DNA from 3 places in the Gottfriedia sp. OAE603 genome. Region 1 is predicted to be linked to each of the others. Evidence: riboswitches for the same ligand, from Rfam matches in the RefSeq annotation. Region 1 holds a riboswitch; each other region holds the start of a gene.
The links. Region 1 has a riboswitch for S-adenosylmethionine ahead of ABID96_RS04150 (Fur-regulated basic protein FbpA). Riboswitches for the same ligand answer to the same signal wherever they lie in the genome.
Positions count from the first base shown of each region.

Region 2: another riboswitch for S-adenosylmethionine. It lies ahead of mtnW (2,3-diketo-5-methylthiopentyl-1-phosphate enolase); the one in region 1 lies ahead of ABID96_RS04150 (Fur-regulated basic protein FbpA).
Region 3: another riboswitch for S-adenosylmethionine. It lies ahead of ABID96_RS08005 (trans-sulfuration enzyme family protein); the one in region 1 lies ahead of ABID96_RS04150 (Fur-regulated basic protein FbpA).

Region 1 covers NZ_JBEUNN010000001.1:840,564-845,814, reverse strand. Annotated here, with positions in the region: gene ABID96_RS04165 (transporter substrate-binding domain-containing protein) at 1-543, opposite strand, end outside; gene ssuE (NADPH-dependent FMN reductase) at 569-1,129, opposite strand; gene ABID96_RS04155 (LysR family transcriptional regulator) at 1,354-2,232, opposite strand; gene ABID96_RS04150 (Fur-regulated basic protein FbpA) at 2,447-2,614, opposite strand; SAM riboswitch class I at 2,750-2,851, opposite strand; SAM riboswitch class I at 2,948-3,050, opposite strand; gene fumC (class II fumarate hydratase) at 3,221-4,609, opposite strand; gene ABID96_RS04140 (hypothetical protein) at 5,052-5,251, shown strand, end outside.
Region 2 covers NZ_JBEUNN010000001.1:1,661,184-1,666,434, forward strand. Annotated here, with positions in the region: gene yjeM (glutamate/gamma-aminobutyrate family transporter YjeM) at 1-241, opposite strand, end outside; partial or broken gene ABID96_RS08190 (cupin domain-containing protein) at 459-990, opposite strand; gene ABID96_RS08195 (methylthioribulose 1-phosphate dehydratase) at 1,011-1,637, opposite strand; gene ABID96_RS08200 (2-hydroxy-3-keto-5-methylthiopentenyl-1-phosphate phosphatase) at 1,634-2,287, opposite strand; gene mtnW (2,3-diketo-5-methylthiopentyl-1-phosphate enolase) at 2,292-3,512, opposite strand; SAM riboswitch class I at 3,581-3,686, opposite strand; gene ABID96_RS08210 (aminotransferase class I/II-fold pyridoxal phosphate-dependent enzyme) at 3,752-4,933, opposite strand; gene ABID96_RS08215 (carbon-nitrogen family hydrolase) at 5,072-5,251, shown strand, end outside.
Region 3 covers NZ_JBEUNN010000001.1:1,624,127-1,629,377, reverse strand. Annotated here, with positions in the region: gene ABID96_RS08015 (NAD(P)/FAD-dependent oxidoreductase) at 1-655, opposite strand, end outside; gene ABID96_RS08010 (trans-sulfuration enzyme family protein) at 912-2,045, opposite strand; gene ABID96_RS08005 (trans-sulfuration enzyme family protein) at 2,051-3,220, opposite strand; SAM riboswitch class I at 3,430-3,533, opposite strand; gene ABID96_RS08000 (ATP-dependent DNA helicase) at 3,625-5,251, opposite strand, start outside.

The sequences.
Region 1 (5,251 bases):
TTGATAAACAATCTTAATCGCGTTATTATGTTCTTTATTATAGTTTTCTAGAATTTGTGCTTCTGCACTTGTAGCAGTTGTTAATACTTTTTTACCTTTTAAATCATCTATTGATTGAATCGAATCATTATCTTTTGCTACAACAATTTTATTTCTCCAGTGTGCATAGCTTACTTTGTTAAATAAGTACTTCTTTTCTCTCTCTGGGTTTTTTTCAATTTCATGAGCAACAAAATCAATTTTCTTTGTTTCTAAACTTAATAATAAGCTTGCGAATTCGTATGTTTTTAAATCAAACTTGTATTCTGGTAATCTTTTATCTATTTCCTTAACTAGTTCAACGTCAAAACCAGTTAAATTTCCATCTTTGTCGATAAAGCATACATTTGGAAATTGTGTACCCGTACCAACAACAATATTTTGTACTTTAGCTTTTGTACCTGAGGCCTCTGCACTTTCTTTGTCTTTATTATTTCTTAGCACCCCAGCAATAATTAGGACTAAAACAATTAGTATTGCAAATGTAATCGCAAATTTCTTCATCTTCATTTCCTCATTTCTCATTTTTTTAAAGTTTTGTTCCTTGTGGTCTTAGCGCTTGCCAAATTAACTCTTCTGAAAATTCTTCCATGGCTATGTTCAACCTTTCTGTTAATTCATCTGATAAAATAAACTCATTATTGTCTTCTCTTTTTATCCAATCATCAATCGCATAAACACCTGTTACAAAATGTTTTCCTCCAAGAACTGAGAGAACTGGCTTTAGTGCATACTCTAGGCTCAATAAATGAGCGATCGTACCACCAATAAATACAGGTAAAATGACTTTGTTTTTTAATCCATTTTGAGGTATCAAATCTAAAAATGTTTTTAATACACCGGAATATGATGCTTTATAAACGGGACCAGCAATCACGATTCCAATGGAATTTTCGATTTTATTTAGTGCTTCTTTTATTTCTGCATCTAGAAAGTCACTATTTATTAAAGACTCTGCTGGTAACTCCCTTATGTTAACTTGGCATACATTCAATCCCTCATATTCCCATTTCCTCTGTACATATTGAACGATGCCGTTTAATCTGGATTTTGTTGATGAACTTGATGAAATAATAACAATATCCTTCAAAGTATCTACCTCCTCTATGAAAATCAGTTAATACCTATATTTCTTATTGGTTAACTAGGAATTAATTGTTACCAACTTTATCATTGACTGAAAATTTCGTCAATCTAATTTCTAATAGAACTTTTCTATACAATTATTGAATATTTGAATTAGCCTATGTAATTTTTTACTATCTTTAAAAAAATTTGCTTGATCTATATGAGAATAATCAAAAAAAGAGTTGGCTATTTTACCAACTCTTTACTTAATTTAACTATTTCATTTACTAATTCGGAATACTCTCCTCGATTACAAAAGATATTAGTCTGTAAATAAATCCCCTTCGTTTCTTCAATATGGATAGGGTATAATAACCCGTCTTTCACTTCCTTCTTAACACTAATACTAGGCAAGAAGGCAATTCCAAATTTCTCTAGTATTAGCTTTTTGGCCATTTCTGAACTATCTGTATGTATTTTTATATTAGGTGGGGATTCTAGATTTTCAAACAAACGATGAATTCTAAGCCAATCTAAAGAACCACACTCAAAGAAAATAAGATTCTCCTTAGCAATGTCTTGGATGCTGATAGATTGTTTAGAAATAAAAGGATGGTCCTCATAAACATATAAAGTAATAGGATCCTCAAATAATTTAATAGATTGTAAACTAGGATGACTAATCTTCCTTACAAATGCAATATCAATTTCATTATTTAATGTCTTCTTCACCAATTCATCTGTACTACCCGTAATCATTTTATAATGTACCTCATCATTCATGACTGAGAGTTTAGGAATAATCTCGGAAATGACATAGTTTGAAACAGAAACTGTACACCCTATCTTTAATTCATTTGTTTGCGATTTTTTTTGATTTATATGCATCTTACCCTTTTCATAAATTTGCACGACTTGTTGTGCATAAGGTAAAAAACGTTTTCCCTCTTCTGTGATCATCACTTGTTTTCCAGTTCGATGAAAAAGCTTGCAGTTTAATTCTCTTTCTAATGATTGAATTCTAGCAGTAACAGTTGGCTGTGATAAAAATAAAGAATCTGCTGCTTTATTAAAACTCCCATAGTGAATCACGTAAATAAACGCTTCAATATTTTCGATATTCATTTTCATCACATCCCAAACATATTTTCATATCATTGATATAACATTTAATACCGTTATTTTATTCATATTTTTTTGGTTAATGTCGCACTAATTCCTATTCAAATAAAAACTTACATTTTTTTAGACGATCCTAAAAACTCTGCTAGAAGACACGCCGGCTTGATGGGGCGTTCTCTAGAAATCTTATTTCAACTGTATGAACAGAGCCATATAATTAATGAACTCTATTGTGCTTTTTTTCATTCATTACTCGAGTATATTCTTCTTCTAACTCTGATAGCGTAATTTCAAATAAATGAGATGATTCTATTTTATAAACTCCAACTTTGATCAACTTGTTGATTAGATCATTCTTTCGAGTTTCAACCAATTTTCTTAACATATTTTCCAATTTAAATCCTCCTTACAACACAAATATTTTTATCTATTCTCTTTACAAAACTTTACTTTTCTTATAAGAATACTTGGTATTATTATTATAAAAATCCATCTGCCTCCTTTAAACAACATATTAAAAACCCTCTCAATAAGGGATATCCCCTGGAATTGGCAAGGTATGATAAAGAACCCGTTGCCGAGGTATCCTTGGGCCAGTCCCTGCACCTCTTTTGGATAAAATATTATTTATTTTATTATGCAAGCATTACATCTCTAAAACACTTAATAAAAAAAATCCTCTTCTAAGATAGAAGAGGACTAGATTAAATATCATCTCTTCTTATCTTTCAGGTATTACCTGATGGAATTAGCACAGTGTTCAAAAGAACCTGTTGCTGAGGTATCATAGGGCCAATTCCCTCCACCTCTCTGGATAAGATTATTTTTATGTATTTATATAATTTCCGACTGATTGAACCAAGATTAACCGATTTAAAAAATTGAGTCAACCCATTTTATAAATGTTAGATTTTTCAGTTATTTATAACGCTGTATTTTAAAGATTTATTATCTACTACAAGTCTTTTCATTTCCATAAAGTCTAAGTAACTTATTCTTTTGGTTTAGTCATTTTTTCTGGTTTAACAATCCGGTCAAAATCCTCTTCTGTAAGAAATCCTGTTTTTAAGGCTGCTTCTTTTAGGGTCGTACCTTCTTCATAAGCTAATTTGGCAATACTAGCTGCTTTTTCATAGCCGATGTGAGGATTTAGTGCAGTTACTAGCATAAGTGAATTATTTAAATGACTTTTTATGACTTCTATATTTGCTTCTAACCCGTTCGCACAATGCTCGTTAAATGAGTTCATCACATCTGCTAGCAGTCTAATCGACTGAAGAAAATTATAAATAATAACTGGTTTAAACACATTCAATTCGAAGTTTCCTTGACTCGCAGCAAATGCGATCGTCATATCATTTCCTACGATTTGAGTTACGACCATAGTCATTGCTTCAGATTGTGTTGGATTTACTTTACCTGGCATGATTGAACTTCCTGGCTCATTTGAAGGGATCATTATTTCACCAATTCCACTTCTTGGTCCACTCGCCATCCACCTTACATCATTCGCAATTTTCATTAGATCAGTAGCCAGTGCTTTGAGCGCACCATGAGTATAGACCATTTCATCATGGCTTGTTAATGCATGAAATTTATTCTTTGCTGATGTAAATTCATATCCAGTAAACAAACTAATTTCTTTTGCAACCAGCTCACCAAACATGGGATGTGCATTTAGGCCAGTTCCTACCGCAGTTCCACCAATAGCAAGTTCGTTCATAAATTTCATACTGCCCAATATCATTTGCTCATTTTTCTCAAGCATACGATGCCATCCACTAATTTCTTGCCCTAAAGTTAAAGGCGTTGCATCTTGTAAATGCGTTCGACCTATTTTAATAATATGCTGATATTGATCTGCCTTTTGCAAAAAAGTATTTTTCAGTTCATTTAAAGCAGGAAGTAATTGTTTATTTAATTCAATGATAGCTGCTATATGCATTGCAGTTGGAAATGTATCATTCGAGCTTTGTGACTTATTCACATCATCATTTGGATGAATGCTCTTTTTACTTCCAAGTGCTTCAAGTATTTGATTTCCTCTATGTGCGATTACTTCATTTACATTCATATTTGTTTGCGTACCGCTACCAGTTTGCCAAACTACAAGAGGAAAATGTTCATCTAGTTTTCCACTTAGAATTTCATTTACAGCTTCAATTATTGCATCTGCTTTTTCATTATCCAATTTACCTAGCTCTTTATTTACCAATGCTGCACACTTTTTTATGATTGCTAATGCATGTATTAATTGAACTGGCATTCTCTCAGTACCTATTTTAAAGTTTTGAAAGCTTCGCTGTGTCTGTGCTCCCCATAATTTATCTGCTGGAACGTTAATCTCACCAATTGAATCTTTCTCAATTCTATACTTCAATTTCTGACCTCCTGACGAACTTACGATGACGAATCAAACCAATCATGAAGCTACAATGGAAACACCATCTTAGTTGCCTTTTTTCACATACTATTATTCTGCATTTAATAAATAAATATTATTAAAGTAGGAGTTGAATACCTTTAGTGAAATAAATTCTCAGCAAAAAACTTACATGAGAATTTTTTTAGAGATTTTGGACATGATTAACTATGTGTAATTTTGACGTGAAAAGGTAAAACTATTAAATAGGCTCCATATTCAAAAAATGATCAGCTCCGAATACGATAGTGGGAGTTTGGTGAAGAAGTAGTTAAAATAGATTTATTTTCATTAAGATAGTTGCTTCCTTATTCGAGAAAAACTACTAAATTTGATGTTAGTGAACATACATTTTAAGCTTCTTCTTTTTGGGGTATTTCATAAGAAAGTAGGTATAAACATGAGTGAAAACTTTTTTGCAAACTATAAAGAATTTGTTGTTCCACCTCAAGATCGACAAAAAGTTGAAAATGAAGAGTTTAACCCTAAGGATTATGCCTCTTATTATATTCTGACCCTTTCTCTTAATGACTCCCTTATATCAAACTGGAAAGAAGCAAAAGATTATGAAATAGATATACAGAAAAGCATTTTGAAAGT
Region 2 (5,251 bases), 820 kb from region 1:
CAAATCTTGGACCGACTGAATCTGACATCCACGTATAAATCCCGCCTTCAGATTTTTTATATGCAGCACCAAATTCTGCCATCATAAAAGCGAAGGGGATAAAGAATGTAATTGCAGAAATTAAATACCATGGAATTGCGCTATATCCCATCAAATAAAATGCGGTTGGAATATTGGCAAATCCATAAACAGAAGTAAACACCATTAAAATTAAACCAAGTAACGAAAGTTTTTTACTCAGGGAGAATCACCTCAAAAGTACAAATTGTCCTGAAAGATATAGGAGTAAGCTTATTTTCTTCAAAAAAATTGAAAAAATACAAAGAGGGCATGTGAATAGAGAAAAGAAAGTGCTTATTAAAAGAGTTCGAAAAGAAGTGGAAAAATAAAAAAGGGAATAAGTTCAAGATCATTTCGACCTTAAACCTTTTCCCGAATTTTAACGTACAATTTTTTTATTAGCCTTGTGTTACTTGCTCTTCATAAATTGGTACCCATCCTTCAGTAGTAACAAACAGTCTAACTGCTACAACTTTGCGATCTTCAGCTAGCGTGAAGTAATGGCGTACATTTGGTGGTACTGAAATTAAGTCACCAGGGTTTAGGTTAACATGGAAGAACCCTTCGTTACCTTCAATGATAAAAGTACCATGACCACTTACAATAAAGCGCACTTCATCGTCAGTATGGTGATGCTCACGATTGAAATTCTTTAACAACTCATCCAAGTTTGGAGTTGCATCTGAAAGTGAAATGATATCACTTGCTAAATAGCCGCGACGAGTTGAAATACGATCAATTTCAGTTTTAAAAGTTGCAAGAATTGAAGATTTTTTCTTCATCAGAAAGAATGAATTTTTCTCTTAAAGATGGATCTAATTGTTCAATATTCCAGTTTTCATAAATAACACCTTGTTCTTCTAAATAAGACGTAACCTCAACATCATTTGTAATGTGAAAATCCTTTTTCTCTACCCAAATATTTGCCATTTTTTATTCCTCCATTAGATTCAATTTTTTATCAAAAGATTATTTAAACTTCCTTGTAATGCATATTGAAATAAAAATTCATAAGCCTCTAAGTGTTTTTTTGCTTCAAAAGCTGAAGTACCCCAAACTGTAATTCCATGATTATGGATGAGAACAGCTCCATGATCATTTTTAATATGAGGTAGAAATTCCTCTGCTAAAGTAGGGATATGAGCATGGTTTTTGATAATCGGAATCGTTATTTCCTCATCTTCCTCCCATAAACCTAAAGCCTTGATAATTTCAATTCCTGAAAATGATAATTCTTTTTGCGCAGGAAAATCCTTTGTGATCAGATTGTTTGCGATTGTATGAACATGTAAAACACAAGTCGCATTAGTGTGCAAATAGATTAATCGATGCAAAATGCTTTCTGCAGATGGTTTTTTCGTTTCATCCCAAATGGATTGATCAAATTCGTTTAAAAGTAAAAAGTCATCATACATATGTTTTGTTTTATCTTTTCCGCTTGTCGTGACTAAGAAATTTAAAGGTGCATCATTTACCTTGATTGATAAATTACCACTCGTACCTAAAAACCAGTCTCTTTTTGCAAGAGTTTGTTTTATATCACGAATTTCATCGTAACGTTTGAAAAATTCCTTCAAACTAAAACCTCCTTGTGTAACGCCGTTTGAATATCATGAAAATTTGTAAAGGGAATATAAGGTAGACTTAATTCCTCACATTTTTCTATTAAGAAGTCTCTTGCAAAAATTAAGTTCGCCTCTTTAGCAATTTGTAAATCGGTAATGGAATCACCAATTACAATAATGAAATCATCTGAACTACTAAACTTTCTCATAACTGAGGGCTTACACATACCACAATCATTTGAACAATGCGTATCACAAGAATGATCCCAATGGATGATCACGTTTTCGCCCGAAAAATCAGTTCGATTACATAACACATCCGAAGAGGGGAGGTAGTCAGCTAAAATGGGATGAACAAAAAAGTCTAAACCCCCACTTACAACCTTTAAATCATAATCGCTTTGTTTCACAAATTGAATGAAATCTTGAAAACCCTCTCTAATCTTCGTACTTTCTGTAACAAACTTAGTCATTTCTTCTTTTTTTGATGAAGGGATTGTAGAAAACATTTTTTCTACGCCTTCACGAATCGATATTTTTCCGCTTAAAACATCTGATGTTAAGACTTTTGCTGATGGTGAAGCGAATTGCTTAATTAAAGTTACGATGTTATCGCCTTCAGTGATTGTTCCATCAAAGTCACAAAATATTTTTATTGCCATTCTTTTACCCCCATAGTTGCAAAGCCTTTTGAAGTGAAGTGTCTGGAAGTGCATATTCATTTAATTTAATTCCAGAAAGTGTTGCGGTAATAGCTTCTCTAAATGCATTCCCTCCGCCAATCGGACCATCTGGATGCCCATGAATTCCACCGCCTGCATTTATAACTTGGTCAATTCCGAAATCTTGAATTAAACTTGGAACTAAACCTGGATGAATACCAGCGGATGGAACCGGGAATGTTTCTTTTAACCCATTTTGTACCGTAAGATTTTCTGCAATTTTTAATACAGTTTCTTTTTGTAAAGCAACAGACCCGTAAGGAGAAGGGAATAAGCTAAAGTCTGCTCCAGCAACACGTAATAATTTCCCTAATAATAAACCTGCATCAATCCCGTAAATAGGGGAAGCACTAAACGCTCCCGATACAGCAGGATGTGCCATGATCGGTATTTGAATTGATGGATCCTCGGCTAAACTTTGAAGAACATCAATTCCATATGAGAAAACATTTAATAAGAATACATCAGCACCAGCTTCTGCAGCTTGTTTTGCTTTTTCTTTTAATTCGTATGTACGACCAGTTAAATTAACCGCATATAAGGTTTTATGACCAGTTTTTTCATACACTTGCTGTAAGACTTTTTTACCTTGCGTAACTCGTTCTGTTAATGAAGTCACTGTATCAAATAAAATTTCATCGTCTTTAATTAGATCTACTCCACCTAATGCTTGTTTTTTTAATTCCTCTGAAATGTATTGTATATCTCTACCGATCACTGATTTGAAAATACTCATCAATAACGGACGATCATACACATCAATTTTTTCTCTGATCCCACTGATCCCAAATTTTGGTCCTGGGAATTGCTTTAAAATATCATCAGTAAAATTCAAGTCTACTAATTTAATTTCTCCATCAAGTGATAATTTTCCAAAAACAGTAGTTAAGATTGCTGGAATATCCAATGAAAAATTTAAACTAGGATAATAGATTTCTATAAAGCCTTTTGTTGGTCTATGACCAAAGTATTCGGTAATATTGTCTTCACATTCGACTTCACGAATTGAAAGTACCTTACCTTTATGTTTTTGTAATTGAATTTGATCATTTTGAGGCAAAGATGTCCAAGAACCAACTGTCAATCCAAGTGCTATGGACTCTGCTTTTTTTTCTAAATGATGATTTTTGTCATAAACCTGGTACGTTGCAATTACACCACTCATTTCATGACCTCCTCGGGTAATTAGTGAATAAAAAACAAAAAACCTCTCACAAGGAGAGGTATACCTACACCTTATCTGTCAGCAAAATGCTGCGAGAATTAGCACCGTGCTATGCAATATAGCCGGTTGCCGGGTTTCATCGGGCTCGGTCCCTCCACCTACTCTGAATAAAGTAAATATTTAATTTTGAATTTTTAACATAATCGCATTATTTCACGAACAATTGGAATTGTCAAACATTAATTGTTTAAAAATATCTCAAGATTTTTTAAACGTGAAATGGCTTCTTCTAATCTACTAGTGTCAGTCAACAGACCAACTCTAACGTAGCCTTCTCCAAATTCACCGAAACCATTACCAGGCGCAACAGCAATATGAGCCTTTTCTAGTAATAGATCTGCAAATTCGGATGATGTAAATCCATTTGGTACTTTAAGCCAAGCGAAAAATGAACCAGCAGGGGCAGTTACATTCCATCCGATTTCTCGGCAACCATTGATGAAAATATTTCTTCTTTCTTCGTAAAGCGATAATAATTCTTTCACACTATCCTGTGATTCAGTTAATGCAGCAGCGGCTGCTTCTTGAATTGCAGGAAATAAACTAACATAAAGATGGTCTTGCAATAAATTAATCGCTGAAACCACTTCTTTATTTCCAACGGCAAAACCAACTCGCCAACCTGCCATATTATAAGTTTTAGAAAGTGTGTAAATTTCAATACCACACTCCTTTGAATCAGGAGTTTGTAAAAAACTGATTGGCTTTTTACCATCAAATCCAAAGGCTCCATAAGCGAAATCATGGCAAACTGTTATTTGATTATTTTTTGCTAATTGAACCGTTTCTTCAAAAAATTCTGATGTAGCAACTGCACCAGTAGGATTATTAGGATAATTTATAAATAATATTTTACTAGCTTCTAAAACTTCTTGAGGAATCTTTTGATAGTCTGGTAAGAAATGATTTTCCTCAATCAACGGTAAAGTATATGGTACTGTTTTTGAAAGGGCAATTCCTGATAAATAGTCAGGATATCCTGGATCTGGAACTAAAATTGTATCGCCTTCATCACATAAACATAATGGCAATTCAACTAAACCTGCTTTTCCACCAAATAAAATGGCAACTTCTTCCTCAGGATCTAGATCAACATCATACTCGCGTTTATAAAAATCAACGATTGCTTGTTTTAAACTGCTAATTCCTCGAAATGGAGAGTATTTATGAGTAATAGGATTTTCTACTGAATTTTGTAGAGCTTTTATAATATGATTTGGCGTTGGTTGGTCTGGATTTCCTTGACCAAGATTAATAACATCATGACCATTTTTAATAGACTCATTTACCTTCATAACGAGAGAGGCAAAGAATTGCTTTGGTAGATTTTCTAATAATTTACTAGGTTTCAAGTTCATCACTCCAAAAAAATATAGTTCATTGATTTGTATGACTACAAGACTTACATTTCAAACAATGAATATTGCAATAACTTTCACCATCATATATGCTCATTTTAAAAATGTCTATAAAATTTAGAATAGGGTGAATATAAATTGATTAAGATTGCATGTATACAATCAGACGTTGTTTTAGGGGATTCTATTACTAATTTCATGAAGATGAAAGGCAAAATCATTGAGGCAATTAATCAACATGCAACAGTAATTGTGTTGCCTGAACTGTGGACGACCGGATATTGTTTAGAAGAAATTACGAAGCATACAGGTCAACAGGAA
Region 3 (5,251 bases), 780 kb from region 1:
GACCTGGTACAATGACAACTTTCTCAGCTGAAAGTTCTTCACCATTTTTTAATTTGATTCCTTTAACAACATGAGAACCATCTACTTTTTCAGTAATTAAATCTTCAACTTCTGTTTTATATTTCATATCAATTTTCGTCTTTAAGTATTCAAATATGCTTTTTAAAATCTCAAGATTTTGTTCTGTACCTAAGTGTCTAACTTGAGCACGTAATAATTTTAATCCTGCAGCGTAACCACGTCTTTCAATATCTCTTACTTCATCAGTAAGTGGATCTGTAATTGACTCTGTTGCACCATGTTGTAAATTGATATCGTCTACATATTTAATTAAGTCTACTACATCAGAAGGTGATAAGTAGTCAGTCATCCAACCACCAAATTCACTAGTGATATTAAATTTACCATCTGAGTATGCGCCTGCTCCACCAAAACCATTTGTGATTGAACATGCTGGTAAACAACCAGAAAAATCTTTTTTACCTGCTGCTGGCGGACATTTTTCAATTTTCTTTTGTAGAATTGGACAATGTCTTGCGTATATATCATGACCTTTATCGACTAATAAAATTTTTGCGTTCGGCATTTTTAACGTTAATTCATAACAAGTAAATACTCCTGCTGGACCTGCTCCAACCACTATAACATCATACATATATTTATACCCCCATTTAAGGTCTGAGTTTTTTTAATTTTAAGTTAAGTTCTGATCAACCTAAAATAGAATACCATCATTATGAAACGGTTTCAAGTAAAAATACGAACATTTTTATATTTTCATTACTAAATATTCGTTAATAAATAATTTATATACAATTTTTTACATATATTAGTAATTTCCATTACGTTTTCATCCGTTATTTGATAAATCAAAAAAAGTATGGAATAATGTTTATTCCATACTTCTTCCTTTATCTTAATGCTTTTTGGAAACTTTCAATTAAATCCTCAACATCCTCTAAACCAACTGAAACACGAACTAATGTATCCTTCACACCAAGTCTTTCTCTAACATCCTTTGGAATTGCTGCATGTGACATCTTCACAGGATAAGAAACAATTGTTTCTACGCCACCAAGAGACACTGCTACTGCGACATTTTCTACTTTTTGTAAAAAACGAATTGTTTGATCAATTGTTTTTAAAGTAAATGACAATACCGCTCCCCCACCACTTGCTTGCTCAAAATGTATATCATGTCCTGGATGTTCTTTCAGACCTGGATAGTATACCTCTTCAACACATTCATTTGTTAATAACCAATTTGCTAATTTCTGTGCGGTTTGTTCATATACATCCATCCGAACTTTTAATGTTTTCAGACCTCTTAATGTTAACCAACAATCCTGTGGACCTAAAACAGCACCAAATGAATTTTGTATAGTGTATAAATCTCTTGCCAACTCTTCAGATTTAACAACCGCTAAACCACCAATTACATCGCTATGTCCTGCGATAAATTTCGTCGCACTATGAACGACGATATCAGCACCCAAATCTAAAGGTTTTTGGAAATAAGGTGACAGAAAACTATTATCAACAATTACAATTACATCATTTCTTTTCGCAATCTTAATTGCTTCCCTTAAATCAGTAATTTTCAGCAATGGGTTTGAAGGCGTTTCTAAATACAGTCCCTTTGTATTTGACTTGATTGCTGATTCAATTTCACTAATTTCTGATGCATCAACAAATGTAAATTCAATTCCAAATCGATTGAATACTTTAGTCGCTATACGAAACGTTCCTCCATAAACATCTTCACAAATAACAATATGATCTCCTGCTGAAAAAAGAGAGAGAACTGAGGAAATAGCTGCCATTCCTGATGAAAAAGCAAATCCTCTAACGCCGTTTTCTAATTGAGCAATCGTACTTTCTAAAGCTTCTCTCGTCGGATTTCCACTTCTTGCATAATCATATTTACCTATATTTTCAATATTGGGTTGATGGAAAGTTGATGCTTGATAAATCGGAATGCTTAAAGCACCTGTATAAGGGTCAACTTCATTACCATTATGAATTAATTTCGTACCAAATTTCATATTCATCACCCTAATGCATTCTCTAAATCGATTAGTAAATCATCTATATGTTCTATACCAACAGACAATCTTAATGTATGGTCATCTAGACCAAGTTTTCTTTTAAAATCCTCTGGCATTTCTGAATGAGTTTGTGTATGTGGGTAAGTAATCAGTGACTCTACCCCACCTAAACTTTCAGCAAATGTTATGACTTTTACACTGCTAAGCACTTTTTCTACAATACTTACATTTTTCACTTTAAACGAGATCATCGCGCCAAAGCCACTTGCTTGTTCTTTTATAATTGAATATCCTTTGTGATTTGGAAGTCCTACGTAAAATACGTCTGTTACATTTGGGTGATTTTCTAGAAACTCTGCAAGAGTAATCGCATTTCTTTGACAATATTCCATTCTTACATGTAATGTTTTAATTCCTCTTAAAATAAGCCATGAATCAAATGGAGCTAAAGTAGCGCCTGTTGATTTTTGATAAAAGCGAATTCTTTCATTTGTTTTCTCCGAGTTTGTCACTACAAATCCCGCTAAAGTATCATTATGACCACCTAAATATTTCGTACCACTATGAACAACGATATCTGCTCCTAATTCGATTGGTCTAAAGAAATACGGCGTTAAAAAAGTATTATCAACGATCACAACGATATTTCGTTCTTTGGCAATTTCAACAACTCGTTTTAAATCAGTAACTTTCATCATTGGATTTGAAGGTGTTTCAATAAAAATACCTCTTGTGTTTTCTTTAATAGTGTCTAGAATATTATCAATTTCCGTAGTATCAACAAAATTATGCTCAATCCCATACGGCGAATAAATTTCTTCAAATAATCGATATGTACCACCATATAAGTCATCAGAAACAATTACGTGATCGCCTTTTTTAAATAAACTAAGTACTGCAGTGACAGCAGCATTACCTGTAGAAAATGCTACTCCAAACTCTGCATTTTCTAATTTTGCTACTGTGTTTTCAACTTCTTCTCGAGTAGGGTTTTGTAAACGAGCATAATCATATCCGGTTGATTGGTGAAGTCCCTCATGTTTAAATGTTGCTGATTGATAAATTGGGTAACTTATTGCACCTGTTAATGGATCATATCCTTTACTACCATGTACTGCAACCGTCTCAATTGATTTTTGTTTCGATTTTGAAACCACATTCGTATTTGTCATATTGAAATCCTCCATTTATCAAACTGTCTAGTTCCAGACGTTAGCAGCTCGAGGGGTCATTAGCCAAAATCTCAGTAAAGGTTTTAAAACAACCTTTTTTGATCTTCATCTAATGTTTCTCGTTGCTGAGCGAACGCCTTCTACAATTCAAAACAAAAAACCACTTCCTAAAAAATAAGAAGTGGTTATGTCTCAAAATAAACATATCGTCCTTATCTTCCAGGTTTATACCTGCAGGATTTAGCACTTTCTAGTATAAAACTAGAGTTGCCGGGTTTCGTCGGGCCAGTCCCTCCACCGCTCTTGATAAGAATATTTAATTTTATAATTACAAGTATATTAATAAATCTGACAATTATCAATCATTATTTGAATTTTTTATTTTTTAATGCATTATTACCTACTTATTTCCATTCGTCAGGCATTAAATTTTGATAAAGCATACTTTGATATCGATCATCGATTAATAATAATGTACCTTCATCTTCTTCAGAACGTATGACACGTCCACCAGCTTGCATTACTTTATTCAGCCCAGGGAACACATATGAATAATAATAACCGTTTTTACCAACTTCATTAAAATGATCTCTTAAAATATTTCTTTCTAAACAAAGCTGTGGTAAGCCTACACCAACAACTACTACTCCATTTAATCGATCACCTTTTAAGTCGATTCCTTCTGAAAAGATTCCACCAAGTACAGCAAATCCTACAAGTGTTTCTGCATTATTTTGATCAAATTTAAGTAAAAAATCTTCTCGTTCCTCTTCAGTCATACTATTTTCTTGGATAATTATTTCGACTTCTCCATACTTCTCAGTAAACAATTCAACACTTTGGCTCAAATACTGATAAGATGGAAAAAAAACTAAATAATTGCCTTTTTTAGCGCTAATATTCTCATAAATAGATGATACTAATTGGTCTAATGTTTTTGAACGGTCATTAAATCTTGTTGAAATCGGATTTACATCAACCTTTAACTGTTCTTTTGAAAATGGTGAGTCTATTTTTATTGTATAATCACGTTCAATATCACCAAGCATATCTTGAAAATATTGAAGAGGTGTTAACGTTGCTGAAAAATAAATTGTAGAGTGAAATTTTTTGATCACATCATTTACAATTGTTGATGGATCAATGCAAAATAGTTTCATTTGAACTTCACTTTTAAACATTTCTAAATACGAAACATATTTTTCATCATAGTAACTAACAATCTTTACAAAATTTTGGGATTCAAAATATGTATCTAACAACAATTGCTTACGTTCAGGATCATCTTCATCTGGTAGACTTAATTCTGCAATCTCTACAAACTTCCTTATTAAATCAACAAATTCTTCATCTAAATTACCCCAGACTGGCATTTTTTGATCTTGCCATTTTTTTCGAAGATTAATGAAGGATTGATTGATAATACTCACACTCTCAACTAGTGATACATTTATTCCTTTATATTGCCTTTTTAATTCAAGAAACTTTGACTTATATAAACTTGAAGAATACATGTCTCTAGCGCGATCAACAAGATTATGCGCCTCATCTATTAATAAAACTGAATTTCGTTTATGTTCATCGAATAATCTTTTAAGTGATACTCTTGGATCAAATATATAATTCACATCACAAATAATCGCATCTGCTGTATTTGTTAAATCTAGTGAATATTCAAAAGGACAAACTGTATGTTTTCTTGCATATGCTTCTATCTTCTCTCGACTTAGCAATTTTTCATTAGATAAAATATCTAACACAGCTTCATTAATTCGATCATAATAGCCATTTGCAAACTCACAATAATCCTTGTCACAAATTGTTTCTTCTTTGAAACATATTTTATCTTTGGCTGTTAGTGTTGTACATGACATACATAAACCTTGTTTTGTCATCCGGCCAAATGCTTCTTCTGCAACTGTACGAGTGATTGTTTTAGACGTTAAATAAAATAACCGATTCGTTGTGGCATCACCAATTGCTTTCACTGCTGGAAAAATAGTAGAAACTGTTTTTCCAATTCCTGTCGGA